3 regions of the Undibacterium sp. CY21W genome follow, and region 3 is predicted to be linked to each of the others. Evidence: predicted binding sites of a transcription regulator. Region 3 holds the regulator's gene; each other region holds the start of a gene.
What was found. Region 3 encodes LexA, which represses DNA repair genes until DNA is damaged. Its sites were predicted from a motif close to ACTGTATNNNNATACAGT; they were not measured.
Positions count from the first base shown of each region.

Region 1: a site for LexA is predicted at 1,487-1,504, ahead of dinB (DNA polymerase IV). Genes of this name have one in related genera too.
Region 2: a site for LexA is predicted at 8,491-8,508, ahead of recA (recombinase RecA). Genes of this name have one in related genera too.

Region 1 is NZ_JACOGE010000001.1:172,406-182,793, forward strand. It holds gene H8K29_RS00775 (PAS domain-containing sensor histidine kinase) at 1-778, opposite strand, end outside; gene H8K29_RS00780 (thioredoxin family protein) at 918-1,397, opposite strand; gene dinB (DNA polymerase IV) at 1,556-2,641, shown strand; gene H8K29_RS00790 (ABC transporter substrate-binding protein) at 2,796-3,554, opposite strand; gene H8K29_RS00795 (aminotransferase class V-fold PLP-dependent enzyme) at 3,681-5,021, opposite strand; gene H8K29_RS00800 (TonB-dependent siderophore receptor) at 5,033-7,441, opposite strand; tRNA gene H8K29_RS00805 (tRNA-Arg) at 7,850-7,926, opposite strand; gene H8K29_RS00810 (cytochrome c5 family protein) at 8,157-8,696, shown strand; gene H8K29_RS00815 (TonB-dependent receptor domain-containing protein) at 9,568-10,388, shown strand, end outside.
Region 2 is NZ_JACOGE010000001.1:971,298-981,685, reverse strand. It holds gene H8K29_RS04395 (tetratricopeptide repeat protein) at 1-394, opposite strand, end outside; gene H8K29_RS04390 (hypothetical protein) at 433-738, opposite strand; gene tfpZ (TfpX/TfpZ family type IV pilin accessory protein) at 848-1,645, opposite strand; gene H8K29_RS04380 (pilin) at 1,713-2,138, opposite strand; gene H8K29_RS04375 (FHA domain-containing protein) at 2,342-2,941, opposite strand; gene H8K29_RS04370 (Stp1/IreP family PP2C-type Ser/Thr phosphatase) at 2,975-3,781, opposite strand; gene sucD (succinate--CoA ligase subunit alpha) at 3,971-4,852, opposite strand; gene sucC (ADP-forming succinate--CoA ligase subunit beta) at 4,871-6,052, opposite strand; gene H8K29_RS04355 (DUF2889 domain-containing protein) at 6,083-6,664, opposite strand; gene recX (recombination regulator RecX) at 6,843-7,295, opposite strand; gene recA (recombinase RecA) at 7,378-8,421, opposite strand; gene lnt (apolipoprotein N-acyltransferase) at 9,305-10,388, opposite strand, start outside.
Region 3 is NZ_JACOGE010000008.1:119,023-129,410, forward strand. It holds gene tig (trigger factor) at 1-813, shown strand, start outside; gene clpP (ATP-dependent Clp endopeptidase proteolytic subunit ClpP) at 833-1,459, shown strand; gene clpX (ATP-dependent Clp protease ATP-binding subunit ClpX) at 1,642-2,907, shown strand; gene lon (endopeptidase La) at 3,125-5,530, shown strand; gene lexA (transcriptional repressor LexA) at 5,635-6,291, opposite strand; gene rpsF (30S ribosomal protein S6) at 6,525-6,893, shown strand; gene priB (primosomal replication protein N) at 6,928-7,227, shown strand; gene rpsR (30S ribosomal protein S18) at 7,237-7,521, shown strand; gene rplI (50S ribosomal protein L9) at 7,548-8,000, shown strand; gene H8K29_RS16760 (replicative DNA helicase) at 8,166-9,554, shown strand; gene H8K29_RS16765 (DUF47 domain-containing protein) at 9,678-10,304, shown strand.

The sequences.
Region 1 (10,388 bases), on a different contig from region 3:
CGGCCCCGAGTGACATAATCCAGCGCCATTCGCCTGCACGATTTTTCTGTCGGAACTCGGCGTGATAATCGGTTTTGCCTTTCGAGGCAAAATGGATGCGATAGGCTTCTTTTATTCCGGCCACATCATCCGGATGGATGCTGTGCTTCCAGAAGTAATCCCAGAATGCAAATGGATCGGCAAACTCTTCGATTGAGTGTTCGATCATGTTGCTGTATTCGGGACTGAAGGTGGCCGCGCCGGTGTTCAGGTTGATGTCGTACAAACCCTGATTCGAGGCCTGCATGACCAGTCGCCGCTGTTGTTCCGCCGTGATTAAGCTGCGCTCGGTCTGTTTGCTGCGGGTCTGATCCATAAAGCAGCCATGCCACAGCAGACTGCCGTCGGCCTGCAGTTCCGGGCTGGCCTCGCCCGCCATCCAGCGCTCTTCGCCATTCTTGAGAACGATGCGGAATTCATGCGTCCAGACGTGCAGATGTTCGGCCGCCGTGCGGACGCTGAGCATGAATGCAGATAAATCTGCCGGATGCACTTTTCTGAACAGAATATTGACGTCCGCGCACAGTTCTGCGGCACTGAATTCAAACAAACGTTCAACCGCCTCGCTTGCATAATTGAAACAAAAGCGTTCGGCGGAAAAACGTTGATACTGAAAAAAAACTGCCGGCAGAAAGCGCGAGAAATTATTCAGCAAGGCCTGGCTGGCTTTCAGTGCGTTCAGCTCTGCTGCCGTGATCTCTGCAGCAACCGGGTTGGGTGGCGTTGGTGTGACAGACATCAGCTTGCTTAAAAAAGACAGAAAAAATGTGCAGAAAAATTGGGTGATCAACGCACAACCGATATCATGCCCATGACCGGCAGCGAGCCGTTGCTGCCGCCGTTGCTGCGTATCTCAGATGACAGCAGAAAACCTGATGTTACGGGTGCTGTGTGATGATCTGATTGAAGAAATCATACACGCCTTGTTCACTCATTTTGCGTGCATTCGACAATTCACCGCCTTTCGATGCAAACAAGACACTGTTATCTGCTTTTAAAACGACAGCGGCCGGAATACCCTTTTTAATCGGGTTGCCGTAGCTGTTTGCCAGCGCCAGATTTTTATCAAACTGACCAACATCGACTTTGACCAGCACGAATTTGCTGGCGATCAGAGCGGCGCTTTGTCCTTGCATAGAACGGTCGAGCTCCAGACAATCCTTGCACCAGTTCGCGCCGAAAATCACCAGCACTTTTTTGTTGCTGGCTTGTGCCTGCGTCAGCGCTTTGGCGACTGCGGCGGGCGCATCAGCAGTTTCGTCGTATGGTCTGGCAACGTCGGCATGTGCAAGGTTTAACGCAAGACCAATCGTGCATGCGGAAATGAGTCTGGAGACAAAGGAGAAAGTTTTTTTCATGTTGAAGCCGCAGGAAAGGAAAACTTTCAGATAGTGACGTAATTTTTGCGCTTTGTCATCGCTGATATGGCGCAAGCAAGATTGAAATAACTGTATATGCATACAGTTTTGTAGAGAAAAACAGATAAAATAAACCAGAATTCATCCCTATTGATGAAATGAGTTTCAATCCCACCCCAACGATCTGCGTTTTGAAAAAAATTATTCATTGTGATTGCGACTGTTTTTACGCCTCGATAGAAATGCGGGATGATCCGTCATTGCGGGGCAGGCCGCTGGCGATTGGCGGTCAACCGGATCAACGCGGCGTCGTGGCGACCTGTAATTACGAGGCGCGGCGTTTCGGCATCCGTTCAGCCATGCCGATGTCGCAGGCAGTACGCCGTTGTCCGGAGCTGCTGATTTTGCCGCCGACGATGGAAAAATACCGGATTGCATCGCGCCAGATTCTGGCGATTTACCGCGACTACACCGAGGCGGTCGAGCCTTTATCGCTGGATGAAGCGTATCTCGATGTCAGTCAGGCGACCAGCCATCATGGCAGCGCGACCCTGATTGCGCGTGAAATCCGCGCCCGGATTGCCGACACCGTCGGTATCACCGCTTCGGCTGGCGTGGCGCCAAATAAGTTTCTCGCCAAAATTGCCAGCGACTGGAACAAGCCGGATGGTTTGTTCGTCATTTTGCCGGATCAGGTGGAAGAGTTCGTTGCCGCCTTGCCGGTGGCAAGATTGTTTGGCGTCGGCAAAGTCACTGCCGCCAAATTACACAGCATGGGCATTCAGGAATGCCGCGATTTGCGTGCCTGGTCGCTGGCGGATCTGATGCAGCATTTCGGCAAGCTCGGCAATAGCTTGTATCAGTTGTGTCGCGGTATTGATCTGCGCGAGGTGCGCGCCAGCAGCGAGCGCAAATCGGTCAGTACCGAAGAAACCTATGTCCATGATTTGCCCGATCTGACCGCGTGTGTGGCCGAACTGCCTGCTTTATACGCGTCGCTGCAACAGCGGGTGCAGCGGGCAGATGCGATCAGCCATATTCATAAACTCTACGTCAAAATCCGCTTTTCTGATTTTCGTATCACCACCGTCGAATGCGTTTCAAAAACGCTGGATCTCGGTTTGTTTCAGCAATTGTTGGAAACCGGATTACAGCGCCGCCAGTTACCCGTGCGCCTGCTTGGTCTGGGCGTGCGACTTGCTGAAACAGAGGCCGCCAGCGGGCAGCAATTAGGCCTGTTTTGACGATAAATATACTGGGGGGAGTATATTTTAAAGCCCTTTAAACATAAGGACATTAAGCATGTTTTATGAAAAAGCAGGGGGAGTATATGAAAATACCCGCTTTTTCAGCGTAGATTTCGGCTGAAGTATCAGCTTAGACGTATCAGCTTAGACATCAGCGCAGATATTTGAGCCGCAGCTTGTCGAATAAGCCGGATTGCTGCACCTTTTCAAAAGCTTTGCGTAGCTTTTTCACCAGCGCCGGGTCGCTGTTTTTGCTCATTGCGAGATAATAATTGCTGCTGCCATCGATTAAAAGCAAGGGTTCGATTTCATCCATCGTACGGTTCTGCGACTTCATTAAAAACGCGGCGCTCCAGTTCTGAAAAATGGCCAGATCAACGCGGCCCATCAGAAATTTTTTCATGTTGGATTCGTCAGTCGGTGCGTAGTCGACCACGTAGTCAGGAAACTGTCCTTTGCGCATGAACTCTTTCGCTGACGCCATTTCCCTTACCAGCCCGGTTTTATAAGCACCGGCATCGCTCAGTGTTTTTATCTGTATGTCGGTGCGGGACTTCAATTTATACAGATAAATCTGGCGGTTGCTGAGCACGCCTATCCACTCAAACTGCGCATCACGCTCGGGCGTGCGGGTCATGGAATAGATCAGGGTATTCGGTTGTTGCAGCGCCCGTTGATACGCGCGTGCCCAGGGTATCAGTTCTATCGGGGCTGCCAGCTTTGCTTCTTGCAAAACCGCCTGCACAATTTCGGTGGAATAGCCGGTGACGCTGCCATGTTCTTCGAAATTCAGCGGTGGCAAACTCTCGGTGACCACCGATAACTGACTGGCGCAGACGGTTGCGGGTGCCAGACTGCATGCGCAGAACAACAAACAACCAGATAAAAAAGAATAAGCAAAGCGAGGCATGCCGGAATTTTAACAGTTGGATATGTGCGAAGGTGAGTATCAGGCCATCGTTGGCGGCTTTTATTCACATAGTCATATCACATCGCGTCACATCGTATTTCGTCCGGTGAAATACGATGATGTGCATTAAGCTGCGGCCACTTTTTGCATCGCTGCGAGTAAGGCATCAATATGTGATTCGGGAGTGAAAATTCCGGGTGTGACTCTGATGCAACTGCCAGATACCAGGCCGTTGCGGGGAACCGTAAAAATACCGTGTTGCAAGGCGAGCTGTGTTGTTAATCCCGTGGTGTCTTCCGTCCTGGTTTTTCCTTTCAGACGGAATGCGCTGATGGCGCTGCTCAGCCGCGTATCGGACGAGGCCAGCACAGTTACGCCCTTGATCTGGCGCGCGCCTTCGACCCAGCGATTGCGCAAATACTGCAGACGCGCCTGCTTGTTTGCCACGCCGATCGCTGCGTGCAGATCAAGCGCTTTCGGCAGGCTCAGGTAAGCCGCAAAATTCAGTGTGCCGGTGTGCACGCGTGTGCTGATGTCGTCACCATCAGGTTCACCCAGATAAGGGGCAATATCGCGCACGCGCCCACGCTTGATATACACCGCGCCGACACCGACCGGCGCGCCTATCCATTTGTGCAGATTAATGCCGACGAAATCCGCCTGCAGATCAGGAATGCGCATGTCGAGTTGTCCAAAGCCGTGGGCGGTATCGACGATCACATCAATACCGCGTTCGCGCGCGAGCCGGGCAATGTGGGCAACGGGTAAGACCATGCCGTTGCGGTGATTGACATGCGTGAGCAGAATTAATTTCAGGCGCGGATGCTGATCCATCGCTGCCACATAGGCGGCGACCACGGCATCGTAACTGAATGGCTCCGGCATACTGATCGCCACAACGTTGACGCCACGGCGTTGCTTTAACCAGCGCATGGTGGTGATCATATTGTCGTAATCGATATCGGCATACAGCACGCTGTCACCCGCTGTCAGGCGTTGGTAACCCGCGATCAGCACTTGCAAGGCTTCGGTTGCGCCGCGCGTAAATACGATTTCATCGTGGTGAACGCCGAGTGCGTCGGCGGTGCGTTTGCGGGCAGTCTCGAACTCGGCAGGAAAGCGCACCCGCCCGTACCAGGCGTTACCACGGTTGACCATCGCCAATTGCTGTTGATAATCGGCCAGCACAGACTTCGACATCGAACCCCAGTAAGCATTGTCGAGCAGAATGACATCATCCGTGATGTCATATTGTGCTGCGACTGCATTCCAGTAAGCGTTATCACGCGCCAGCGTCGCCGGTGTTGCGCCAACAGGGGCGACCGGCATAGCTGGTGCAGCTAGTGAAGCTGGTGATGTCTGGCTTGCCGCATCCGCGCTACCGGATGCCAGCGGCAGCGTTCCCAACAGTGCTCCTGAGCATAATAAATGACGGCGCCTGGCATCGACTTTGTCGTTGTTTTTCATACTGTTACCACTCAAAATTTCACCTTGTATTCAACGTAGAGGCTGCGGCCGTCCGTGTCATACGGTGCGTTACGTGAGTAAATCAGACCACGGCTGGCCTGAAAGCTGGCTTCGTCGGGGTATTTATTCAGCAGATTATCGATACCGGCGCGTATCGATTGCTTCTGACTAAGCTTGTAACTGAGGGCGATATCGAGAAACTGAATGCCGCCAAAGCGCTGGAAAATATCGCCGGTCGCATTGCCGGAATTATCGGTCCAGGCACCGTAATAGCGAACGCGTGCCAGTGCATCCCAGTTGCCGGTCTCATAGTTACCGCTGATCGTCGCTTTCTGGCGTGGCAGACGTTCTTCGAACACCTTGCGCTGTGCCGCATTGGTGGCGACGCTGGATTGGCCGCTGTCAACCGTGGTTGTATTGTAGTTATATGCCAGTGTCAGATTCAGCTTGCCATTACCCAGCTTGCTCAGGTGACTACCGACGATATCAATACCGCGCGTCGTGGTGTCGAAGTCATTCGTGAAATAACTGACCGAAGTGTAACGCAGCGGATTCGCGATGCCTGCTGGTACGGCAAACGAAGCTGAGGTACTGAAGCGGTCTGTCACTTTAATGTTGTACACATCGACAGAACCGGAAAAGCCCAGCGCATTTTTCCATGTCAGTCCGAGCGACAGGTTTTGTGATTTTTCGGGTTTCAATGGCTGCGCGCCGAGCAGAATCGCGAGCGGATCATTATTCGCCAGACGTCCGCTGGTAAACAGCAAGAGCGTCTTTGTATCCAGACCCTGGCCGGTGCTGTTGGTATTCGATTGCCCCGGCGTTGGAGCGCGGAAGCCGGTGGAGTACGAACCGCGCAAGGCCGTATCCAGATTCAATGCATAGCGCGCCGACAGCTTGCCGTTGACGGTATTGCCGAATTCTGAAAAATGTTCATAACGCACGGCGGCACCGAGATTCAGCGCTTTGCTGACCGGCGCTTCGATGTCAAGGTAGGCGGCATAACTATCCTGTCCCCAGCTACCGGCCTGCCTGTCACTGAAACCCGGTGCGCCGTTAGAATTGGCATCCAGCCCGATCGCAGCACCAGGGCCGACCGTATATGAGGCGACCTCACCTGCTTTGACGCCGTAGGTTTCATTTCTTACTTCGGTACCAAAAGCGATATTGAGTGGTTGCGCCATTGATGCAACTGGTAACTCGTAGTTGACGTTTGCATTCAGAATTTTTTCTTCCTGTGACAGACGTCCGAGGTAAAACGCCGTCGGGCTGGCAGGCCCCATCGATGCATTGATGGAATTCGCCAGTTTATAGTCGATGCGGTTGCGGCCATAGGAGGCGCTGACATCCCAATTCATGCGCTCGCTCGCCTGCCCGCGTAGGCCGGCGACGAACTGCACATCATCCTGCTCATTGGAATAGCTGGGGCTGAAACCGACAGGGTACAAACGACGCAAATCCCAGCCGGGGAATACGCTGCTGGTTTTGTACGCACCAGTGCTTGTGTCTGGGTTCCGCCAGTTGAAATCAGAGGTGCCGTCGCCGCTGCTATATAAGCCATAGCTGTACAGCGCGATTGTGTCGCTGAGGTTCATGCTGGCGTTGAAACCGATGCGCTTGCTTTCTAATTCAGGCTGACCCCAGCGTTGTACTGGATTCGGCACGTTCAGTTCTGGATGCGCCGCCTGAAACGCAATCGCATCGGCTCGCTGGCGCGTGCGTGAAGTAGGATCAGACTTGGCTAACGCGCCGAAGATCGTCGCTTTTCCAGCGTCGCCAAAGGTGAAGCCCGTCTTCAGATTCACTTCATTGCTCTTGCCATCGCCTTCAGAATATTGTGAATGGCGAACCGAGAATTCCGTACCCGGCGTATCGTCAAGAATGATGTTGATCACACCGGCAATCGCATCCGAGCCATATTGTGCAGACGCGCCATCGCGCAGAACTTCTATGCGTTTGATTGCGCTGACAGGAATCTGCGCCAGATCTGCCGCCTGCGCACCGCGTGAACCGAGCAGCGCGCTGCGATGGAAGCGTTTGCCATTGATCAGTACCAGCGTCTGGTCGGGTGATAAGCCGCGCAAAGTGGCGGGTCGCACGAAGACCTGACCATCTGCCATCGGTAGACGCTGCACCACATACGATGGCACCAGTTGTGCCAGCACATTATTCAGATCAGATGAATCGACGGAACGGATATCTTCCCGGTTAAACACATCAACCGGCGCCATGGTGTCAAACTGGGTACGATTGCTGCCGCGTGTGCCCGTGACGATCACCGCCTGAGCCCCTGTTTCTTCATTGCCGGTCGCGGACGGCGTAGTCAGATTATTTTGCGCTTGTGCTTGCGGGATCAACAATGCATTCAGGCTACACACGAATGCCACGGCTTGTGCGATGCGGGTACGGGATAAAGTCATTGGATACGTTCTCTGAGTTTGAGTCTGTCAGGCAACTCCGCATTTGGCAAAAATGTTAACAAATTGCAGTAATTATCACGAAGTTAATTTTACTCACATTAAAACCATTTAAATCATGCGAATGATGTGAAGCAGTCAGATACTAAGAACGAAATGTTTCTCTGGCGTGACATCTATTATCTATCTCTTTACGGATATCACGGATAGACAAATCAGAGGTGAAATGTTGACGGTTGGCAACAACGAGGTAGGTGATTTGCGTTTGGAACACATGTTCAGACAAGCTATCAGTATCGCAGACAGCGGATGCGCTCAGCCGGGAATATCAACGGCGATCAACACGTTTCAATGTTTTTTTGACGAGACGCCTTCAACTAGCTAATGCCGGAGAATGAATGAAAGGAAGTGTGGTGCGCCAGACACGAATCGAACGTGCGACCCCAGCCTTCGGAGGGCTGTACTCTATCCAACTGAGCTACTGGCGCGGTGAGGGTGTTGCAAGGCCAGCATTTTAACCTAATTTCCATCGTTTCTTGTAAATCACTTCGCGCTTTTTGTCGCAGATGATCAGCAGATTCGCTGATACTGATCAGAGAAACACCGCTTTTCGTTCCAAACCCTTATCTTTCGCTCTATAATCAAAAACTTTGATACCAGCCACTTCCAGTCGCTGGCGGGCAACCGGAACGACCATTTCATTTGCAACGAGGAAACCATGAGCGACGCGCACGACGAACACGAATCAGCGATTAAGACACCAAAGCAACTTATCGTTGCGATTCTCGCCGGATTTCTGGTCCCCATTATCGCTATTGTTTTATTGGTTCAATATGTAGCCAATGATAAAAAAGTTGGCGCTGGTTCATCTGCGCAAACGCCGGAAGCGATTGCCGCACGTATTCACCCGGTTGCTGATCAGGGCTTTACATTCCAAGACAACACTGGCCCTAAACAATTACAGTCAGGCGAAGCCGTCTATAAAATGGTTTGCTCCGCATGTCATGACTCCGGTGCGGCTGGTGCGCCAAAATTTGCCGATGCTGCAGCCTGGGCGCCACGTATTGCTCAGGGATACGATACAGTGTTAACGCACGCGCTTGGCGGTTTGCGCGCAATGCCAGCCAAAGGCGGCAACCCTGATCTGGACGATGTCGAAGTTGCCCGCGCTGTGGTGCATCTGGCAAATGCAGGTGGCGCCAAATTTAAAGAGCCGGAAGTCAAAGCGGCAGCAGAGGCGGATGCTTCAGCGAAATAAACACATGCTGCGTCACTTGCACGATAAGTGCTGTGACTGAGTGTAGTAATAAAAAAGCCCTCGTTTTTACGAGGGCTTTTTTGTTTGTTGCTTAGCGCGAAATAAGTTTCTGATGCCAACAGATACGTAAGACATTCATGCCGCGTAAGAGCGCTGGTCTTGAATAAGCAACTGCTTTTAGCTCATTGCTTGCATGCTGATTTATACGAGGTTGGTGCTGCAACATTCCGAAAAATATGTCGACTTAGTTTGAATTGCAAAATTTCCATAAAATGGTGCAAAAATATTTTTTTGCCACAAGTTGGTGCAAATAAGTCAAATTTTCTCTTCCCGAGATCTTTTATCGTCATAAAAGCTGTCTTTCCCAGAAGTAAATATAAGTAAATCTATTTGCTATTTTTTAGCTCCCAGAGGGCATTCTTCGGCCATTTGCGATGATTTGATAAATAAAATGCAGATTGAACAAAAAACGACAATCGATCAAATAATTTATATTGCTTTGCACAAAAAAAGCGCGAGTCTCTGAGGGACGTTTTTTTATTGAAAAATCGATGTTGTTTTTTTGCGAAGGCAAAAAAAAACCAGATTGACACTAAGAGTACCCAGATGTTTCTATGACGAATAATATTTTTTTGACAGAATTATTTACATAAATAAGTTCGTATGAATGGGCTTATTTACATAGAACAAAAGCTATAACAACGTGTAAAAATCTGCAAAAAATATTTAACGGGGTGTTGGACATTGTGTATTGCAGCAGGATTGATTCATTTTTGATCGTAAAACATACACAAAAATAACAAGCAGCAGAGAACGGGGTTTTCCATCGTTTCTTGTTGCTTATTGTTTAATTGGATACTTAGGAACTCACATGTCAAAAAATATAGTTTTTAAAAAAACGCTGGTTGCCCATGCGTTGACGATGGCGTTTGGTGTTGCAGCATTGCCTGGTCTGGCAATGGCGCAAGAAGCACAGCGCGTAGAAATCACCGGCTCCTCCATTAAACGGGTTGACGCAGAAACAGCGTTGCCTGTGCAAGTAATCACAAAGGCAGAGATTGACCGTACTGGCGCAACTAGTACACAAGAGCTTTTGAATTCAATTTCTGCATTGTCCACGTCTGGTGCCACTGCAAATGCGACAGGCGCAGGAACATCGACCGGTGGTTTGTCTTCAATTTCTTTGCGTGGTCTTGGTTCTGCGCGTACCTTGGTTCTGGTAAACGGGCGTCGTTTAGCATCGTTTGCCGGCAGTGATGCTGTCGCAGGTGTTGTCAATTTTATTTTGTCTAAAAAGGCAACAGGTATTGAAGTAGCTGCCGGATATGGTTCGCCTTCAGCGAGTGGTGGCGGTCAGAATCAGAAGGCATCTATTACTGCTGGCTTTGGTGATTTGAATACTGATGGATACAGCGTTGTTTTGTCAGGTTCTTATGAAAAAGAAAAAACGTTATTTGGACGTGACCGCTCTTATGCTTCCACATCAACAGTGCTGCCATATTTCAATGGTACGGCAACTGGCTTAGGTAACATTCAAGGTAGCTGGACACCAGGTGTTGGTGCAGATAAGGGCTTCAGCTCAGGTGGTAGTGGTTATGGTAATCCACTTGCAGCAGCAAATAACTGCGGCTCTATTAAGATGGGTTTGCTCCCTACTTCCGCGAAAGGTGCACCTTATTGTTACTACGATAG
Region 2 (10,388 bases), on a different contig from region 3:
AAACAGGGTTATATCCGATTGCAATGTTATAAGCACCTATGGCTTCATGCGTGTTCTCAAGCTTTGCCAACGCATTACCTTTATTGTAGTGGGCTGCTGCATAAGAAGGATCAAGTTCAATAGCTGCGTTATATGACGATAGAGCCTCAGAAAAACGCTCCATTTTCATGAGCACATTACCTTTATTCAGGTGCGCTCTAGCCATTTGAGGATGAATAGTCAACAGATGCTCATAAGTAGATAAGGCCAGATCAAAGCTACCCTGATCTTCCAAATCATTTCCCTTTTTTAGAATTAATTTGGCTCCGTCATCGCCTACCTTTACAGTATTTTCTGCGTCAGAACGTGCTCCAAAAATACTTTTAATTCGTTGTAAAAATCCGTTTTTTTCCATTGAGAGCTCTGATATTGTCGAATGATTCTTGAGTTCAATTATTTCAAATGATGCATCAACCACTGGGTCAAATCATCGACATACTGATCGGTATAACCAATTTCCAATAATTGCCACTTAAAGACGTTACCTAACTGCGCTTTTTTATACACATTCAACTTGTTTTGCAGCTTGAACTCTGTAATTTTTTGTTCCATTTTCAGGAGAAGTTCTTTTTGCCTGCGTTCAAATTCTTTTTTCCCTTTGTTACCTGATTCTGTTTTTTTCTCGCGCTCAGCATAAAAATTTGCCAAAGTAATGCCAAATTCCTTAGACTTACTTGCATTGAACCAATCAAACAACATAAAACATTCTTCCTTCCCTCAAAAATTTACTTAGACAACATCATTCATATTAAAAAATTATCATCTTATATCACAAGTTAAAACAAGCAAAAAAAGATTAAAATTTCCTCTAAAAGGATGCGTCTTTGGGAACAAAACCGATCATTTCAGCAGTCTCTTTATTCAATAAAACGGTCCAACTATTGCGAGCAGAGACAATTGGAAGAAAAACCACCTGACTCCTATTAAGACCAGATTTAGCTATCTGGGCGTCAATTAACACATCATCTGCCGGATATTGTTTATACAGATCCTCAACACTACTAGCTTCACGCACAACCTGATTTTTTGATAATGTATAGTCTTGCCAAAACGCTGGCATTACACCTCTTAACTGCCCCGTCACAGATAACACCATCAACTCCATACGCTCGCTTTCACTTTGTGCGGCACGCATGCTTAACAAGCGAGGGCCTGTCAGTGATAATCGACGGAAATCAGGCGCGGCATCAGGTAATTTATCTTCAGCAATTTGAACCTGTGTGACAACATCGAACTGCTTTCCATTAAAAACAACTGCTACTGGTCTTGCTAAAAAAACCGTATGCATTCCATATAACAAACCCACGAACTGCAATACCCCGACAATCACCAAATCTCTTACTAATTCTCTCTTGCTCTTTTTTAAGTCAAACACTACAAATGTCAATAAAGGGCCTAGAACTAAATCAACGCTTATAACTAAATATAATAATGATAGACCACCACAGATTTGGTCATATGGAGTCGGATACCAGACTAACTTCACTACTAATGTCACCAATGCAGCGACAATTAGAGATATCATCGTATGATAAACAAAAGCTTTGAATTTATGATGGTAGATATTCATTGCGTATAAAAATAGAAACGAACTATATCCGGACATACCGACTACAAGTGTAATTCAATAAAAAAAACCCGCCCAAAGGCGGGTTTTTACAACATTTTCCAGATTAACGGCATTCAGCAGGAACGTATTTTTTATCTGTGGTCGTAGAACATTTCCAAGTAACTACACCGCTACCGACTATAGGCTGCAATTTTAAGACAGCACTTTGTGCTTTCGCTGTTCCGGTACCAGTTAACGTACCACTAGAACATGTAACAGAAGCAGTATTCGTTGTTGCAGTTGTAATATCAGTAACACCATTACAAGCTGTAGCATCAAGATTCCCACCTGCAGAAGCAATATTTTCAGAAATTGTTGGCTTAAAACCTGCCATCAAACCCAAAATCTCAGTAACACGACCACGTGTTGTGTAATCTTGATAAGCTGGCAATGCCACTGCTGCCAAAATACCGATAATCGCCACAACGATCATCAATTCGATCAAAGTAAAACCTTGTTGTACTTTTTTAACCAATTTCATAGATTTCATATAGTTCTCCGGATAACAATTAAAAAGGATGACCCTGATCGACTCACAGCAAACTGTATGCCAGCTATGCAACATTAAGTCGCAAGAGTAAATTGGCGTTAGCGAGCTTCATAGACTTGAAAAAAGTGACGCGTCATGTCAGTTGGTGACATTTTTTGTCAGTTATTTACATTTCAGGTCAGAAACATGCGCCTTACCAACGGCTAAACACTAAATTGCATGTGAGTGCCACTGATATCAATCACATCACCATGCTGTAAGGTATGTGGCTGATCTGACAGCAGTTGCCCATTCACTTTCGGAAATTCTTTGCCTTCGACGTGGCGGACAATATATCTGTCCGTTTGCCTTGCAATTGCAATAACCTGCGTTCCGGGGCTACCCACTGTCGTCACCGCTTTTGTCAACGCCAACTCCTTACCCGCATTCGCGCCATTGATCACTTTTATTTTCGCCGGAGCCTGTGTCATCACTGGCGCCGAAACAACTGAGGAAACTGCTGTGACCTGCGCACTCTTCTCTACCTGAAAGCGTAATTTGTACTTGCCGATATCAATGACATCATCGTGCTGGAGTAAATGCTTTTTGACTGGCTGATTGTTGACCAATGTGCCATTGGTACTACCCAGATCAAGAACGAAAGAGCCGTTTGACGTGGTATCGATCGCCGCGTGTTGACCGCTAACAGTCAGGTGGTCAATAACTATATCGTTCCCAATGCGCCGGCCTATCGTAATACGGGATTTGTTAATACTGACTTCTTGCTGCACCAATCCATTAAAGGTGACGATTATTTTCGCCATAAATCATCTCTCACTCATTCAATTTTCAAAAAATTACCGGAATAGCAATTTTTTCACCCACGACGGACCCGATACCGCCTTTAATTTAAACAAAACAACAGAAGTGTTATCAAAGCCCCCTGCCTCATTTGCGCAATCAATTAATGCCCTGCAACACGCGGGTAAATCACCGTCATACTGTCGCAATATGTCCTGTATCTGATCGTCAGCAAGCAAGTCAGTCAATCCGTCAGAACAGAGCATATAGACATCGGTCTCATCTGCCTGATGCACACTCAGGTCTACCTCAATATTCTCCTGGGTTCCTACCGCACGCGTAATCAAATTTTTGATCGTTGAAAAACGTGCCTGCGATTCCGAAATTAAGCCAGCGTTAATTTGTTCCTGGAGCACGGAATGATCTTCCGTCATTCTTACAAGCGCATGATTACGATAGCGATATGCTCTGGAATCGCCAACATGCGCAAATAAAATTTTATCTTGAGTACAACATGCTACAACCACTGTTGTTCCCATACCAAAACATTCCGGATTTTCCTGTGAAGTCTGCACGACCTGACGATTTGCTAAATGAATGGCATCTGAGATCCAGCGCGACAAATGAATCGATTGGAAACCCAATTTCGTATACCATGCTGAATCCAGTTTTGCGCAGAGATAATCAGCAACAATCTTTGCCGTCATCGCACTGGCAACTTCTCCTGCTTTATATCCTCCCATGCCATCCGCAAGCACAACACAGCCGTAATCAGCACAGACAACAATCGCATCTTCGTTATGTTTCCTGACTCGTCCGATATCAGACAGTGCAGCAAATTCTAGTACATACTGATGTGACATCGATAAATAGCGCTCATTGATTACAGGCTCGGGCAGAAAACCAAGGAAGTTTAGTTTATTTAATATTGCCTATCGTTGCTAGCTTAACATTAAGGTATTGAGTTTGCACTTCATATACTCAAAAGCAAAGTGTGAGTACGAAAAAAAACCGCGAAAATCGCGGTTTTTTTATTTTGAATATAAAGAAAATTACAGCATTGCTTTCAACAAACGCGCCATTTCAGATGGATTCTTCGTTGCTTTAATACCGCACTCTTCCATGATGTCTAATTTTGCTTGCGCAGTATCGGCACCACCGGAAATCAACGCACCAGCATGACCCATGCGTTTGCCTGGAGGCGCAGTCACACCAGCGATGAAACCAACGACTGGTTTCTTCATGTTGTCGCGTACCCAGTAAGATGCATTCGCTTCATCTGGACCACCGATTTCGCCAATCATAATCACAGCGTCAGTATCTGGATCATCATTGAACATCTTCATGATGTCGATATGTTTCAAACCGTTGATAGGATCGCCACCGATACCAACTGCAGAAGACTGACCCAGACCCAATGCTGTCAATTGACCAACAGCTTCGTATGTCAAAGTACCTGAACGGGAAACCACACCGATACGACCTTTACGGTGAATATGACCTGGCATAATACCAATCTTGATTTCGTCTGGCGTGATCAGACCTGGGCAGTTAGGGCCGAGCAATTTTGTTTTGCTGCCGGCTTTAGCCATGCGGTCTTTCAACATCATCATGTCGCGGACAGGAATACCTTCAGTGATGCAAATAGCCAAATCGAGATCCGCTTCTACCGCTTCCCAGATCGCAGCTGCAGCACCTGCTGGTGGAACATAGATCACAGAAACAGTTGCACCTGTTGCTGCCTTCGCTTCGGAAACATTCGCGAAAATTGGAATGCCTTCGAAATCTTCACCAGCTTTCTTAGGATTTACGCCTGCAACGAAACAGTTTTTACCGTTTGCGTAATCGCGGCACATACGTGTATGGAACTGGCCAGTTTTACCAGTAATACCTTGGGTAATAACTTTAGTGTCTTTATTAATCAGGATGGACATAGTGATTCCTTGCGATAATTAAGCTTGAGCAGCAGCGGCAACAACCTTCTGCGCTGCTTCTTCCATCGTGTCTGCAGAAATGATAGGCAGACCAGAGTCAGCCAACATCTTCTTACCGATATCTTCGTTTGTACCTTTCATGCGTACAACCAAAGGCACTTGCAATGACACTGCTTTAGACGCGGTAATCACGCCTTCTGCAATCACGTCACAACGCATAATGCCGCCGAAGATGTTGACCAGGATCGCTTTCAGACCTGGATTTTTCAACATGATCTTGAAGGCTTCAGTAACTTTTTCTGCTGTCGCACCACCACCTACGTCGAGGAAGTTAGCTGGTTCACCGCCGAACAATTTGATGGTATCCATCGTTGCCATCGCCAAACCTGCACCGTTGACCAAGCAACCAATGTTGCCGTCGAGTGAGATATAAGCCAAGTCAAATTTAGACGCTTCGATTTCCGCTGGATCTTCTTCATCCAGATCGCGGTAAGCAACGATTTCAGGTTGGCGGAACAAAGAGTTCGCGTCAAAGTTAAATTTCGCATCGAGTGCAATTACTTTGCCTGAACCAGTCAAGATCAAAGGATTGATTTCAGCTAAAGAACAATCTGTTTCCATGAAGGCTTTAAACAAACCTTGCAATTGAACGCGCGCATCAGCGATAGAACCTTCTGGCACCCCGATTTTGCGGGAGATATCATCAGCTTCTGCGTCTTGCAAGCCAGCACTTGGATCGATCGCGATAGAGTGAATCAACTCTGGATGTTTTTCTGCAACTTCTTCGATATCCATACCGCCTTCAGACGATGCCATCAATACAACGCGTTGGCTGATACGGTCAGTCACCATACTGACGTACAGTTCTTTCGCGATATCTGCGCCTTCTTCGATCAGCAGGCGACGAACCTTTTGACCTTCCGGACCAGTCTGATGTGTCACCAGTTGCATACCCATGATCGCATCAGCGTATTCACGCACTTGCTCCAGAGATTTTGCGACTTTCACGCCACCACCTTTACCGCGGCCACCCGCGTGGATTTGCGCCTTGACTACCCAGACTGGCCCGCCCAGAGTTTCAGCCGCTTTAACGGCTTCTTCAACAGACATGCATGGGATACCGCGTGGTACGGTCACTCCGAATTTACGGAGGATTTCTTTACCCTGATACTCATGAATTTTCATACGACTTCCCTTCAGACACTGAGGTATAAATAATTAAAAAACAAACTAGCTGGGTGATTTTGCGTTAGGCACAGATTTAGCCCAACGCGGGTAATACTGAACGACAGCCGGACCATCCAAACGCAAAGCGTGGCAACGGTCAAGCTGAAAAGGTTGTTGAGATTCGGTTGAGCTACTGGCGCCATCGCGAGTGTCAATAACATCGCCGGCAAAAGCCTGGATAGCAGCGGTTGGGAGTACTAAAGCAAGTTCCGTTAAATGAGAGCAACCATTAACACCTGACATGCGCTCTTTGACTCCCTGACGAAATTGCTGCATCAAATTGAGTCCAATAAGCTTTTTATAGTCAGCCTCTATCGCTTCACAATAACCAGGATAAGGAACTGCTGCTGAAAGCGCTTGCACATCGACAATAGTTAGCTGCAAGTCGATAGTGACTCGCAACTGAAGATCGTGCAAAGCCATACCCTCCGGCCGGACGCCGGACGCAAGCGTAATATCACGGGTCTTATGATCAGTGATACGCGCGTCAAGATCCCATAATCCATCGTCCCGGGCGAACGCGGATATGCTGATCGCACGCGTATGCTTCAACGTGCGTTGTATATTGGGAGTAGATAAGGGCATCATGCCTTTTAAGCGGCTTACTTTAAATTAGCCACAATTGCGTGTCGCTACCGCAGCTTCTACGGTAGCAGCCGCTCCTGCGGCGCTGCAAAAAACCTGCGGATTCTAGCACAGCTAATTAAGCAACTCGTATCTCGCATCATTTTTTTTTGCATGACGAAACCGTGATTTACTTTTGCTAATCATTGGCTGAACGTTCCGTCTTCAGGGCAAGTTGTATGGACTTCCCGGAAAAACCTCTTTGTTGTAAAAACCTACTTTGCTTGAGACGTTCATTTTGATTCAAGGGCGGGTGTGGAAATTTGCGGAGCAATACCTCAACTGCTCTGGATGTCTCTGACTCTGCTAATTCGGATTTAATCCGATCCATTTCTATTGCATCTACGTTGTGACTTTGCAACTCCGCCAGAATACGATGATTCCCAAAGCGCCCCGAACGTCTGTTGACCAACGAATCTGAAAATCTTTCTGTAGATAGAAAATTATTTTCTTCAAGCCAGTCAAGAATGGCATCGACATCATCCCCATCTTCTGCGTGTGAAGATAGTTTTCTGAATAATTCGGCGCGACTGTGCTCACGCATAGATAAATACCTGAGTGCCCTGCCTTTAAGACTTAATTTTTGTTTCATCACGATTAAAAAAGCCGATAAACCCATTAAAAGAGGGCTTATCGGCTGTTGTTCTATCCTGAATGATTACCGGTAAGTATCTTTAAACTGCGTCAGAGCTGATCGCAGGCAACAAAGGCACACCAAGATGTTCACGTACCTTATTTTCGATCTCATGCGCAAGCTGCGGACGCTCTTTCAGGAAATTACGAGCGTTATCTTTACCTTGACCAATGCGCTCGCCATTGTAGCTGTACCACGCACCGGCTTTTTCAATGATTTTAGCATCCGCACCCAAATCAAGAATTTCTCCTTCACGAGACGTTCCTTCTCCATACAAAATATCAAAATGTGCTTCTTTGAATGGTGGCGCAACCTTATTTTTGACAACTTTGACTTTAGTTTCATTACCGATCACTTCATCGCCAGCCTTAATAGAACCGGTACGGCGGATATCCAGCCTTACAGAAGCGTAAAACTTCAAGGCATTGCCACCAGTCGTCGTTTCCGGGCTGCCAAACATAACGCCAATTTTCATACGAATCTGATTAATGAAAATCACCAACGTATTCGTCCGTTTAATACTACCGGTAAGCTTACGTAAAGCTTGCGACATTAAACGAGCCTGCAAGCCTGGCAAAGAATCGCCCATGTCGCCTTCGATTTCAGCACGTGGTGTCAATGCTGCAACTGAGTCAATTACGACCAGATCGACACTCCCAGAACGAACCAGCGCATCCGTGATTTCCAGCGCTTGCTCACCTGTGTCCGGCTGAGAAATCAGCAGATCATTTAAATTCACGCCCAGTTTCTGAGCGTAACCTACGTCTAATGCATGCTCAGCATCAATAAATGCGCAAGTACCGCCAATCTTTTGCATCTCAGCGATCGCTTGCAGAGTCAAAGTGGTTTTACCTGAAGATTCCGGGCCATAAATTTCAACCACACGCCCGCGTGGCAAGCCACCAACACCTAAGGCGATATCCAGACCGAGCGAACCAGTGGAAACAACCTGCACCTCTTCCACCACAGCACCATCAGCCATACGCATGACCGATCCCTTACCAAATTGCTTCTCGATTTGCGCCAATGCTGCGGCGAGTGCCTTGCTCTTCTCTGAGCTGTTTTCAGGTTTCTTATCGTCCATACATTCTTTCATTCAATAAGCAGCGGGTGGAAAGTCAAACCGCAATTAATATTAACTGCGTTTGACAGTACTGTATAAAAAAACAGTGATTTATGCAAGCGGGATTTTTATTTTATGTACATATCCGCTGACAAGACTGTCGAAATTCACCTAACTCTGAACTTTTGGGAGACTTAGATGAAATCTCCCAGCAAGCATTTTTGCAACGCTATCCTTACCACAACATACGCGAAGACGACTCCGACGCTATTTTCTCAACTCCTCGGATGGCTAAACCTTGCCCCAAAGATAAGTGAGTTGAACGGCCTGCTTCGGTAGGCCGTTTCCACATATACCGCCCTAACTCCCTAATCAGACAGAACCAGCATCGATCCAGTTCTTGGTTCATCCGGCTTAAAATTCTTGATACATTTTCTGCTACACGGTCAGTGTTTGATCAGACCGTAACTTGCAGTGCTCATCAAATTCGGTAGAGACTTTAGAAATATGGGAGCACAAGAGAAAATCTTTCATGTCGGTTGAGTCAGCAATCAGTGAGTTATGACTTCAATCCATTAAAGGAAAGCATCGCGATTATTGCGATAAATGGTTACCGCCTGTGCCTCAGTTATTTCTTGCAAAAAATAACTATTAAACGTACTAATCCAGCGCTTACTTAGTTTTAAATAGATCTCGGGTTCAATGAAATAGCAATAAAAGGTCAAAAAGTAGTCCGCTTGAAATCAGGATTAAACGTTCAACACTTCAATCAGAAAAGTTATTTGTTTGTAAGCACAGAAGAAAATGATGGAAACTACTTCGTCCTCAAAGAAATTTAAAGCTACAGTAAGAATTCTGAGGAAGTACACCTAACGAAGGATCCGGATGACGCTTGAGAACAGTACTAACATACACGCACCTTAAATTTCGACTTCCTCCCTAAATAAACGAAAGGTAAAAATATTATTTGTAAGAAACATATAAACAATATAGGTCCATTTCGGAAATGCATAAACGGAGTTTTTCCGGTCATCAACTGAATTTCACCGTCCAATACGCCTGTTACATCCTCTTCTAAAGCATGGCGAATACGACCATGTTGATCAATCATGGCGGTACGCCCCGTATTCGAGGCCTGCACCACCCAGCGACCTAATTCAATTGCACGCACCCGGGCTATCTGCAAATGTTGTGCCGGAGCTGCCGAACCAAGAAACCAGGCAAAGTTACTGATACTAATTAAAGTATCGCCATCACCAACTCTGTTTAAAGTCCCGATATCGAATAAATTTTCGAAACATATACTGACGCCTATTTTTTTATTGTTAATCACTAATGGGGCTTGATATGTATTCCCTGAAGTAAAGTCAGAATAATTCTGATCAAGAATCGACTCTATCCACCGGCTCCCTGTTGGAAAGAATTCACCAAAGGGGAGAAGATGTTGTTTGTCGTAACGATAGTCGTAAGCAAGAGCGGATGAACTTCCCGGCATCATTGCAATAGCACTATTCGTAGTCATTAGGCGCTCTTGCTTCTGAGTGCTAATGACCGTACCTACCAAGATCGATGTATTTCGGTCGGTGGCAGTCTTTCTCCATGCATCCAACAGTTCAGGTGACTGTGAATGCCATTCGATGGGGATCGCTGTTTCTGGTAAAACTGTCAATTCTGCCTGACTGTCGCTCATCAGTTTTCCATACGTGTGTATCGCTTGTCTTACACCAATAGAAGAAAATTTATCTTGCTGCGATAAATTGCCTTGCATCAATCTTACCCTCAATGTCCCTTTACCCTCAGTCCACTCTATGCGTTGCAAACCTTGTCCTGCAAGATATAGCGCTGTCAAACTCAAGATTACTAGTGGAATTATTTTTGTATATTCCCGCTGCTCCAATTCTTTGCAGACACTCGCCAACATTGCTGCACACAAGGCACTAAGATAAGTTAGGCCAAATATTCCGGCAATCGATGCAAACGACGACAGC
Region 3 (10,388 bases):
GATTTCGTTGGTAAAATTGACGGCGTAGAATTTGCGGGTGGCAAGGCCGAAGGTTTCACTTTCGTGTTAGGTGAAGGCCGCATGTTGCCAGAGTTTGAGACAGCCACTGTTGGCTTGAAAGTTGGCGAATCTAAAACGTTCCCGCTGGCGTTCCCAGAAGATTATCATGGCAAAGATGTTGCCGGTAAAACTGCAGAATTTACCATCACTTTGACAAAGCTGGAGTGGGCGCATTTGCCTGAAGTTGATGCTGAATTTGCTAAGATGCTTGGCGTTGAAGATGGCGATCTGGTAAAAATGCGCACTGACATCAAAGAAAACCTCGAGCGCGAAGTTAAAGGCCGTGTTAAAGCGAAAACAAAAGAAAGCGTGATGGACGCTTTGGTTAAGGCGGTGACATTTGATGTTCCGACTTCTTTGGTTGCGCAAGACAGTGAGCGTCTGGCTGAAATGACTCGTCAGGATATGGCACAACGTGGCATGAACGTGAAAGACGTTCCATTCCCGATTGAGATGTTCAATGCGCAAGCAGAGCGCCGTGTCCGTCTGGGTCTGATTTTGGCTGAATTGGTCAAGGCTAATAACTTGCAGGCAACTGCAGAGCAGATCAAAGCTCAGGTTGAAGATTTCGCGCAAAGCTACGAAGATCCGCAACAAGTAGTGAAGTACTACTACAGTGATCGTAATCGCCTTGCAGAAGTTGAGGCCCTTGTATTAGAAGAAAACGTCGTTAACTATGTTCTCGGTAAGTCGAAAGTGACTGAAAAAACACTGCCTTTCGATGAGTTGATGGGCAATAACGCACAAGCATAAGTTTTAAAAGGAAAATCACATGACAGGCGTCATCCGTAATTCGGCGTTGGATACAAATATGCTGGGCATGGTGCCTATGGTGGTAGAGCAAAGTGGGCGCGGTGAACGTTCCTATGACATCTATTCCCGCTTATTGAAAGAGCGTGTGATTTTTCTGGTTGGTCCGGTGAATGATCAGACGGCAAATCTGGTCGTCGCGCAGCTGTTGTTTTTGGAGAGTGAAAATCCAGATAAGGATATTTCTTTCTACATTAATTCTCCGGGCGGCTCCGTTTCTGCCGGGATGGCGATCTACGACACCATGCAGTTCATTAAGCCAGATGTGTCGACATTGTGTACCGGTCTGGCTGCATCGATGGGGGCTTTTTTGCTGGCGGCAGGTGCTAAAGGTAAGCGATTCTCTTTACCGAATTCCCGCATTATGATTCATCAACCCTTGGGTGGTGCACAGGGGCAGGCTTCAGATATTGAGATTCAGGCGCGTGAAATTTTGTACTTGCGCGAACGTCTGAATGGCATTCTGGCGGAAAACACAGGCCGCAGCTTAGATCAGATTGCCAAAGACACTGATCGTGATAATTTTATGTCGGCTGATGCCGCTGTCGAATACGGGTTAATTGATAAAGTTTTGACTCATCGCGCTTAAGCTGCTTGAATTAGATAAACGCCCGTTCCCATAAAGGTTCGGGCGTTTTTTATTTATTTTCTAAATTATTCGATTTCTCAGGTACTTCCGGATCTTGTGCATGCAATGACGAAAACTGTTTTTGCAGGTAATATGCTCTTCGTTCCGATTTATATTTATTTTGTTTTTCTCATATTCGTACCATGCCCGATAAAAAATCCTCCAGCGGTGAAAAACTGCTCTACTGCTCATTCTGCGGAAAGAGTCAACATGAGGTTAAGAAGCTGATTGCAGGGCCTTCGGTCTTTATTTGCGATGAGTGCATAGACTTGTGCAATGACATTATTCGCGATGAAGTATCTGAAATTGACAATATAGCGAGCGCGAAAACTGAGCTGCCAACTCCCCAGGAAATTACCGATTTATTGGACCAGTATGTGATTGGTCAGCCAAACGCGAAGCGTATTCTGGCGGTCGCTGTCTACAATCATTACAAGCGTCTGAAGCATCTGGGTAAAAAGGATGATGTAGAGCTCGCCAAGAGTAATATTTTGCTGGTTGGCCCTACCGGGTCAGGTAAAACGTTGCTGGCGCAGACGCTTGCTCGCATGTTGAATGTACCGTTTGTGATCGCAGACGCAACGACCTTGACCGAGGCTGGTTATGTTGGTGAGGACGTTGAAAATATCATTCAAAAATTGCTGCAGAACTGTAATTATGAAGTCGAACGTGCTCAGAAGGGCATCGTCTATATCGATGAGATTGATAAGATTTCCCGTAAATCTGACAATCCCTCGATCACACGTGATGTGTCTGGTGAAGGCGTGCAGCAGGCTCTGCTGAAGCTGATCGAGGGCACGATGGCATCGGTGCCGCCACAAGGTGGTCGCAAGCATCCAAATCAGGACTTCATTCAGATCGATACCACGAATATCATGTTTATTTGTGGCGGTGCTTTTGATGGCCTGGCAAAGATTATTTCAGACAGATCAGAGCGTAGCAGTATTGGTTTTTCAGCCAGCGTTAAAAGTCAGACGGAAAAAAGCGCAAGTCAGATGATGCAGGATGCGGAGCCGCAGGATTTGATTAAGTTCGGTTTGATTCCTGAATTGGTTGGTCGTTTGCCTGTGATTGCAACGCTCAACGAACTCGATGAAGCGGCATTGATTCAGATCCTGGTTGAGCCAAAAAATGCGCTGATTAAGCAATATGCAAAACTGCTGGAAATGGAAGGCACTGAGCTTGAAATACGCCCGGCTGCTTTGCAGGCAATTGCAAAAAAAGCGATTGCCCGTAAAACTGGTGCGCGTGGTTTGAGATCGATACTGGAGCATGCATTGTTGGATATTATGTACGATCTGCCTAGCCATCAAAATGTTGAAAAAGTGGTGATTGATGAGGGGACTATCACTAACGGTGCTAAGCCTTTGCTTATTTATCACGAGCAAGCCAAAGTGTCCGGAGCTTGAGTTTTTGCAAAAAAGGGGAGATATCCCCTTTTTTTTATGGTTATTCACCGCATTTTTTTTAATCGAAGTAGAATGAAGTAGGAAGAAACATGGCTTCAGCCGTAAAGCTACCCGGAGGAGCTCTCTGCGTAGCTTTTTTATTGTTTTTTCTGATAATGGGCTTGTGTTTTAGCCTTGTGCGCCAACATTACCAACTAGTATTTATGAAAGGTGCGCCATGACAACTACTTCAATTACCGAGCAAATTCAACTGCCGCTGCTGCCATTACGTGACGTGGTTGTATTTCCCCATATGGTTATTCCACTGTTTGTGGGGCGCCCAAAGTCCATTAAGGCTTTGGAGGCTGCAATGGAGCAGGGTAAAAGCATTATGCTTGCTGCTCAAAAAGCCGCTGCGAAGGACGAGCCTTCGGCTGACGATATTTATGAAATTGGTTGTATAGCCAATATTTTGCAAATGTTGAAGTTGCCTGATGGCACAGTAAAAGTATTGGTTGAAGGGGCGCAGCGTGCCCGCATTCACCAGATTCATGATTCTGAGTCACACTTCAGTGCTGAAGTGACGCCGGTTGCAGCAGTTGAGGAAGATGATTCCGAAGTTGAAGCGATGCGTCGTGCAATTGTTCAACAGTTTGATCAATACGTAAAACTGAACAAAAAAATCCCGCCTGAAATTCTTGCCTCTCTTTCTGGCATTGACGACGCCGGTCGTCTTGCAGATACCATCGCGGCACACTTGCCTCTGAAATTGGAGCAAAAGCAAGTGATCCTGGAAATTTTCAGTGTAGCCAAAAGGCTTGAGCATCTGCTTGGGCAACTTGAAGGCGAGCTCGATATCTTGCAGGTGGAAAAACGTATCCGTGGTCGCGTTAAGCGTCAGATGGAGAAATCGCAGCGTGAGTACTATCTGAACGAACAAGTGAAAGCGATTCAGAAAGAGCTGGGCGAAGGTGAAGAGGGTGCAGATATCGATGAACTTGAGAAAAAAATCATTGCCGCCAAAATGCCGAAAGAAGCTCGCGACAAGGCTCTTAATGAGTTGAAAAAACTCAAAATGATGTCACCGATGTCTGCAGAGGCAACAGTTGTCAGAAATTATATTGATACTATTGTTGGTTTGCCTTGGAAGAAAAAATCCAAAGTAAATAATGATCTGACGAATGCTGAGAAGGTTCTGGAGGATGAGCATTACGGTTTAGATAAGGTTAAAGAGCGCATTCTTGAGTATCTTGCTGTTCAGCAACGTGTGGATAAGTTAAAAGCTCCGATTCTGTGTCTGGTCGGCCCTCCGGGTGTCGGTAAAACGTCTCTCGGTCAGTCGATTGCCCGGGCAACAAATCGCAAGTTCGTTCGCATGGCGCTTGGTGGTGTGCGTGACGAGGCAGAGATTCGTGGACATCGTCGCACTTACATTGGCTCCATGCCTGGTAAAATTTTGCAGAGCCTGGCCAAGGTCGGTGTTCGCAACCCTCTTTTTTTGTTGGATGAAGTCGATAAAATGGGGGCGGATTTCCGTGGCGATCCTTCGTCCGCATTGCTGGAGGTGCTTGATCCTGAACAAAATCATACGTTTTCGGATCACTACATTGAAGTCGATTTTGATTTGTCTGACGTGATGTTTGTCGCGACGTCTAACTCGTACAATATTCCTCCTGCATTGTTGGACAGGATGGAAGTGATTCGTCTTTCTGGTTACACAGAGGATGAAAAAACCAGCATTGCTCAGCGCTATTTGTTGCAAAAGCAAATTAAAAATAACGGCCTGAAAGAAACGGAAATCACTGTCGCAGAAAGTGCGATCAGAGATATTATCCGCTATTACACAAGGGAGGCTGGTGTTCGTTCGCTGGAGCGCGAAATTTCCAAAATATGTCGTAAAGTCGTCAAAATGCTTTTGCTGAAGAAGAGTGAGAAAAAAGCGACGATTACCTCCAAAAATCTGGATAAATATTTGGGTGTACGCCGATACGATTTTGGCGTTGCGGTCAAGGATAATCAAATTGGTCAGGTAGTTGGTCTGGCATGGACGGAAGTTGGTGGCGATCTCTTGACTATCGAGGCTGTTTCTATGCCCGGTAAAGGTGGCGTTATCCGCACTGGAACCTTAGGTGATGTCATGAAGGAGTCGATCGAAGCTGCCCGCACAGTTGTGCGTAGCCGGGCTCAGCGCTTGGGCATTAAGGCTGATGTCTTTGAGAAGAGTGATATTCACATTCACGTACCTGAAGGGGCGACACCTAAAGACGGTCCTTCTGCTGGTATCGCAATGACGACCGCATTGGTATCTGTGTTCACCGGGATTCCTGTGCGGGCGGACGTTGCGATGACAGGTGAGATCACTTTGCGTGGCGAGGTGTTGCCAATTGGTGGTTTGAAAGAGAAATTACTGGCAGCGCATCGCGGCGGAATTAAAACTGTTTTAATTCCGGAGGAGAACGCAAAGGATCTGGCTGAAATCCCGGACAATGTAAAAAACAAACTGGAAATTATCCCGGTGCGTTGGATAGACAAGGTGTTGGAAATTGCTTTGGAGCGTCAGCCGCAGCCTTTGGTTGACGCGGAAATTCCCGTTGCTGCTGGATCAAGTGAGCCTTCTGCTGATCTTGCTGTTGTGAAGCATTAATGTTGTATGGATAAAAAAACGCCCGAATTTTCGGGCGTTTTTTTTATTTAGATTTTATCTAAGCGTCATTGATAGCAATATATTTTCGTTTGATTTTCTTAGTATCAGATCCAATTTCGCATCAGCCCGACAGCCAGTCCTTCCAGTGAGAAATTTTCCTCGTTTTCATTTACTTTGATAATTGAGTAGTCAGGATTCTCAGGAATTAATTCAACAGAATTTCCGGTTTTTTTATAGCGCTTGACAGTCACATCATCGCCAAGCCTGGCAACAATAATTTGCCCATTTCTTGCAGTATCAGTCTTCTTTACTGCTAACAGATCGCCATCGAGTATGCCTGCGTCACGCATAGACATGCCGCGAACCTTGAGAAGAAAATCTGGCTTGGCAGAAAACAGTGCAGGGTCTACTTGGTAGCTGGTTTCAATGTGTTCTGATGCGAGTATTGGCGATCCGGCCGCAACCCGCCCGATCAGTGGCAGGTTTATCTGAGAAAAAACAGATTGCGATGACGCCAGTTGTTGACCTGTGATATGACTTGATAATTCTGACTCCAGCAGGCGTATGCCGCGCGATGTTCCGGGCGCTATTTCAATCACGCCCTTTCTTGCGAGTGCCTGCAGGTGCTCTTCCGCTGCATTGGTGGAGCGAAAGCCCAGCTCAGCCGCTATTTCAGCGCGGGTCGGCGGGAAGCCTGTATTTTGAATGGCATCTTTGATTAAATTCAGGATCTGCTCTTGTCGGGCTGTCAGCTTAAGCATTTTGTGTGAACGTAGATCATTACGCTGTATATAAAAACAGTCTGTATTTTTATACAGTGCGCTGTGAAGTGCAAGGAAATTTTGTGGCTATGTGCAATCTAGTACCATCGGATTAGCTCTGTACTGAATTGATTGAATAAAACGGAAAAGTGCGTTATGATCGTCGGCTTTCCTCTTCCTGCACTCGTCTTGACGCCGAGGCAGGCTATTTTTATTGTCCACAAGGAGAATATATGCGTCATTATGAAATCGTATTTATTGTACATCCCGATCAAAGCGAGCAAGTTCCTGCAATGATCGAACGTTACAAAGCTAGCGTTGTTGCACGTGGTGGTCAGGTTCACCGCGTTGAAGACTGGGGCCGTCGTCAATTGGCTTACATGATTCAAAAATTGGCTAAAGCACATTATGTTTGCATGAACATTGAGTGCGATGCAGAAACATTGCTTGAGCTGGAAACAGCATTCAAATTCAATGATGCCGTTCTGCGTCACCTGACAGTCAAAATGAAAAAAGCTGAAACAGCACCATCTCCAATGATGAAAGCTGTTCAAAAAGAAGACGCGGCTAAAGCACAGCGCGTTGAAGCACCAGCTGCTTAATTCATTTGATTTGAAAAAGGTCGTATAAAAAACAGTGAATCAACTGACAGTGATGGCTCGTATCATAGAGAAATCAGCGATACGTTACACGCCAGCTGGGATACCAATAGTATCAGCAATATTGATGCACAGTTCGCAGCAGGTGGAAGCCGGAACAGGGCGATTGGTTGAATTTGAAATTTCCGCACAAGCTGCAGGTGAAATTTCAGGAAAATTCTCCGAACTGCCTTTAGATGTTGAGATTGCATTCACGGGTTTTTTAGCACGCAAAAATCGCAACAGCAAAAGTCTGGTATTTCATATCAATGGAATACGGGCAAATTTACTAGATTAGGAGCCACAAATGGCATTCGGTAAAAAATTTGATAAAAGCAAATTGAAGCAAAAGCGTCAACAACAAAACCCTTTGTTCAAACGCAAAAAATTCTGCCGCTTCACAGCAGCACATGTAGAAAAAGTTGATTACAAAGATATCGACACATTGAAAGATTTCGTGCAAGAAAACGGCAAAATTATGCCTGCACGTCTGACTGGTACTAAAGCGCTGTACCAACGTCAAGTTGATACAGCGATCAAGCGCGCACGCTACTTAGCGTTGTTGCCTTACACTGATCTGCACACAGCGTAATTGACGACAGGTATTAGGAGAAAAATATGCAAGTTATTCTGATGGATAAAGTCGTTAATCTCGGCAATCTTGGTGATGTAGTTCGTGTTAAAGATGGTTATGCACGTAACTTTTTGATTCCACAACGCATGGCTCGCCGTGCGACTGCAGCAGCAATCGCTGAATTTGAAGCGAAACGTGCTGAGCTGGAAAAAGCAGCAGCAGCAAAATTGGCTGTAGCTCAGGCTCAAGGCGAGAAGCTGGAAGGTTCTACAGTTCAGATTTCACAAAAATCTGGTGTTGATGGTCGTTTGTTCGGCTCAGTAACTAATTTTGACATCGCTGAAGCGTTGGCTAAAGTTGGTTTCACTGTTGAAAAAGCACAAGTTCGCTTGCCGCAAGGTCCGTTGAAAACGGCAGGTGATCACGCTGTTTCCGTTGCACTGCATACTGACGTTGTAGTTAACGTGAATGTATCAGTTGTTGGCGAGCACGCATAATTAGCTGTTAGCTAGATATAAAAAAAGCCGGGGTTTCCCCGGCTTTTTTTATGGTAAGCGTAAAATTATATAAACAATTTTGTTTATTGATGTTTATTGTTCACACCGTACTTTGTCGCCTTCAGTCGTTATTTGTAATTTGATTTAGCAGGTATAATGCGCGCCATGAAAGCCGCTACTGATCCACAACTTGATGCGATTCGCGTCCCCCCCCATTCCATTGAGGCAGAGCAGTCTGTCCTTGGTGGCCTTTTACTCGATAATGCTGCATGGGATCGTATTGCTGATTTTATCGGTGAGGAAGATTTTTATCGTTATGACCACAGAATTATTTTTCAGTGCATTGTAAAACTGATTAATTCTTCAAGGCCAGCAGACGTCATTACTGTTTACGAGGCCTTGAATGGCATGGGCAAGGCCGAAGACGCAGGTGGTTTGACTTACCTGAATGCGCTGGCACAAAACACGCCTTCGGCTGCAAATATTCGCCGCTACGCTGAAATTGTCCGCGATCGTGGTGTGTTGCGCAAACTGATCACTGTTTCAGATGAAATTGCTGGTAATGCTTTCAATCCTCAGGGTAAAGAAGTCAAGCAAATGCTGGATGAGGCCGAGTCCAAAATCTTTGCGATTGCTGAAGAGGGTGCGCGTGGAGCGCAGGGTTTTCAGGCAATTCAACCTTTGTTGACGCAGGTTGTAGAGCGTATCGATGAGTTATACAACCGTGATAACCAGAACGATATCACCGGTGTTCCAACTGGATTCGTTGATCTGGATAAGATGACTTCTGGTTTGCAGCCGGGTGATCTGATTATCGTTGCTGGTCGTCCATCTATGGGTAAAACGGCGTTTTCACTCAATATCGGCGAAAACGTCGCAATTGACAGCGGCCTGCCGGTGGCGGTGTTTTCAATGGAGATGGGCGGCGCACAGTTAGCGATGCGTATGCTTGGTTCTGTTGGGCGGCTGGATCAGAGCCGTTTGCGCGTGGGTAAGTTGAGCGACGAAGACTGGCCTCGGTTGACGCATGCCATTCAAAAAATGAATGACGCGCAGTTATACATAGATGAAACTCCGGCTCTGAGTTCTATCGAATTGCGTGCGCGTTCGCGACGTTTGGCTCGTCAGTGCGGCAAGCTTGGTTTGATTATCGTCGATTACCTGCAGTTGATGTCGGCGAATTCTGCGGGTGAAAACAGGGCAACCGAAATTTCAGAGATTTCACGAAATCTTAAAGGCCTCGCAAAAGAGTTAAATTGCCCGGTCATTGCACTTTCTCAGTTAAATCGTTCGCTGGAGCAGCGCCCGAATAAGCGGCCTGTGATGTCAGATTTGCGTGAGTCGGGAGCGATTGAACAGGATGCCGACGTGATTATGTTTATTTACCGGGATCAGGTTTACAACCCTGACTCTCCCGATAAAGGCACTGCCGAAATTATTATCGGTAAGCAGCGTAATGGTCCAATTGGCAGCGTGCGACTGACTTTCCTTGGTGAATATACCAAGTTTGATAATTACGTCGGTTCGTTGTCGGTGTATGGCGATAATGAGTAATGCAGAATAATTTTTACCCAGTGAGTACATTTCACTAAATGTCTTTCTTCAGTTTGTTAGGTGTAATCAACTTGTGCCCTGACAAAAATATTCCAATTTGTTTCAAATTTCAGTGAGAAAAAAATGTTTGGACGCCTGATGCCTACGGAAGGCAAATTCTTTGAATTATTTAATCAGCATGCAGATCTGTGTGTTAAAGGATCAAAAGAAATGCTTGCCTTGATGACCAATTTTGATGATCTTGAAAGCAGGGTGCATGCGATCGAGAGCATCGAAAAGCAAGCAGATACAGTGACTCACAATACAATAGAGTTGCTGCATAAAACGTTTATTACGCCACTTGATCGCGATGATATTCATAAGCTGATTACGCGTATGGATGACATACTTGATTTGCAGGAAGACGCTGCGCAGACCATCTCGCTCTACGACATCCGTGAAATTACACCTGAAGCAAAGCGACTGGCTGAGTTGTGCCTGGCCTGTGCGGAAAAGGTTAAAGCGGCCGTTGCCTTGTTACATAACATGAATAATTCACGCGAGATTCTGACGATTTGTGAAGAGATCGATCGTCTGGAATCCGATGCTGATCACGTAATGCGTGCTGCGATGTCGAAGCTGTTCCGCGATGAGCCGGATGTTCGCAATCTGATTAAATTGAAAGCAATTTACGAAATTCTGGAAACTGTTACCGATCGTTGTGAAGATGTCGCGAATATTATCGAAGGCATCATCGTCGAAAACGCTTAACAGCAGATATTGACCCGGCTAGTATTCTGAGCCGGGTCTGTCTACTTCACTCTCTCAAATGAATAACCTGGCTCCCGGAGAATC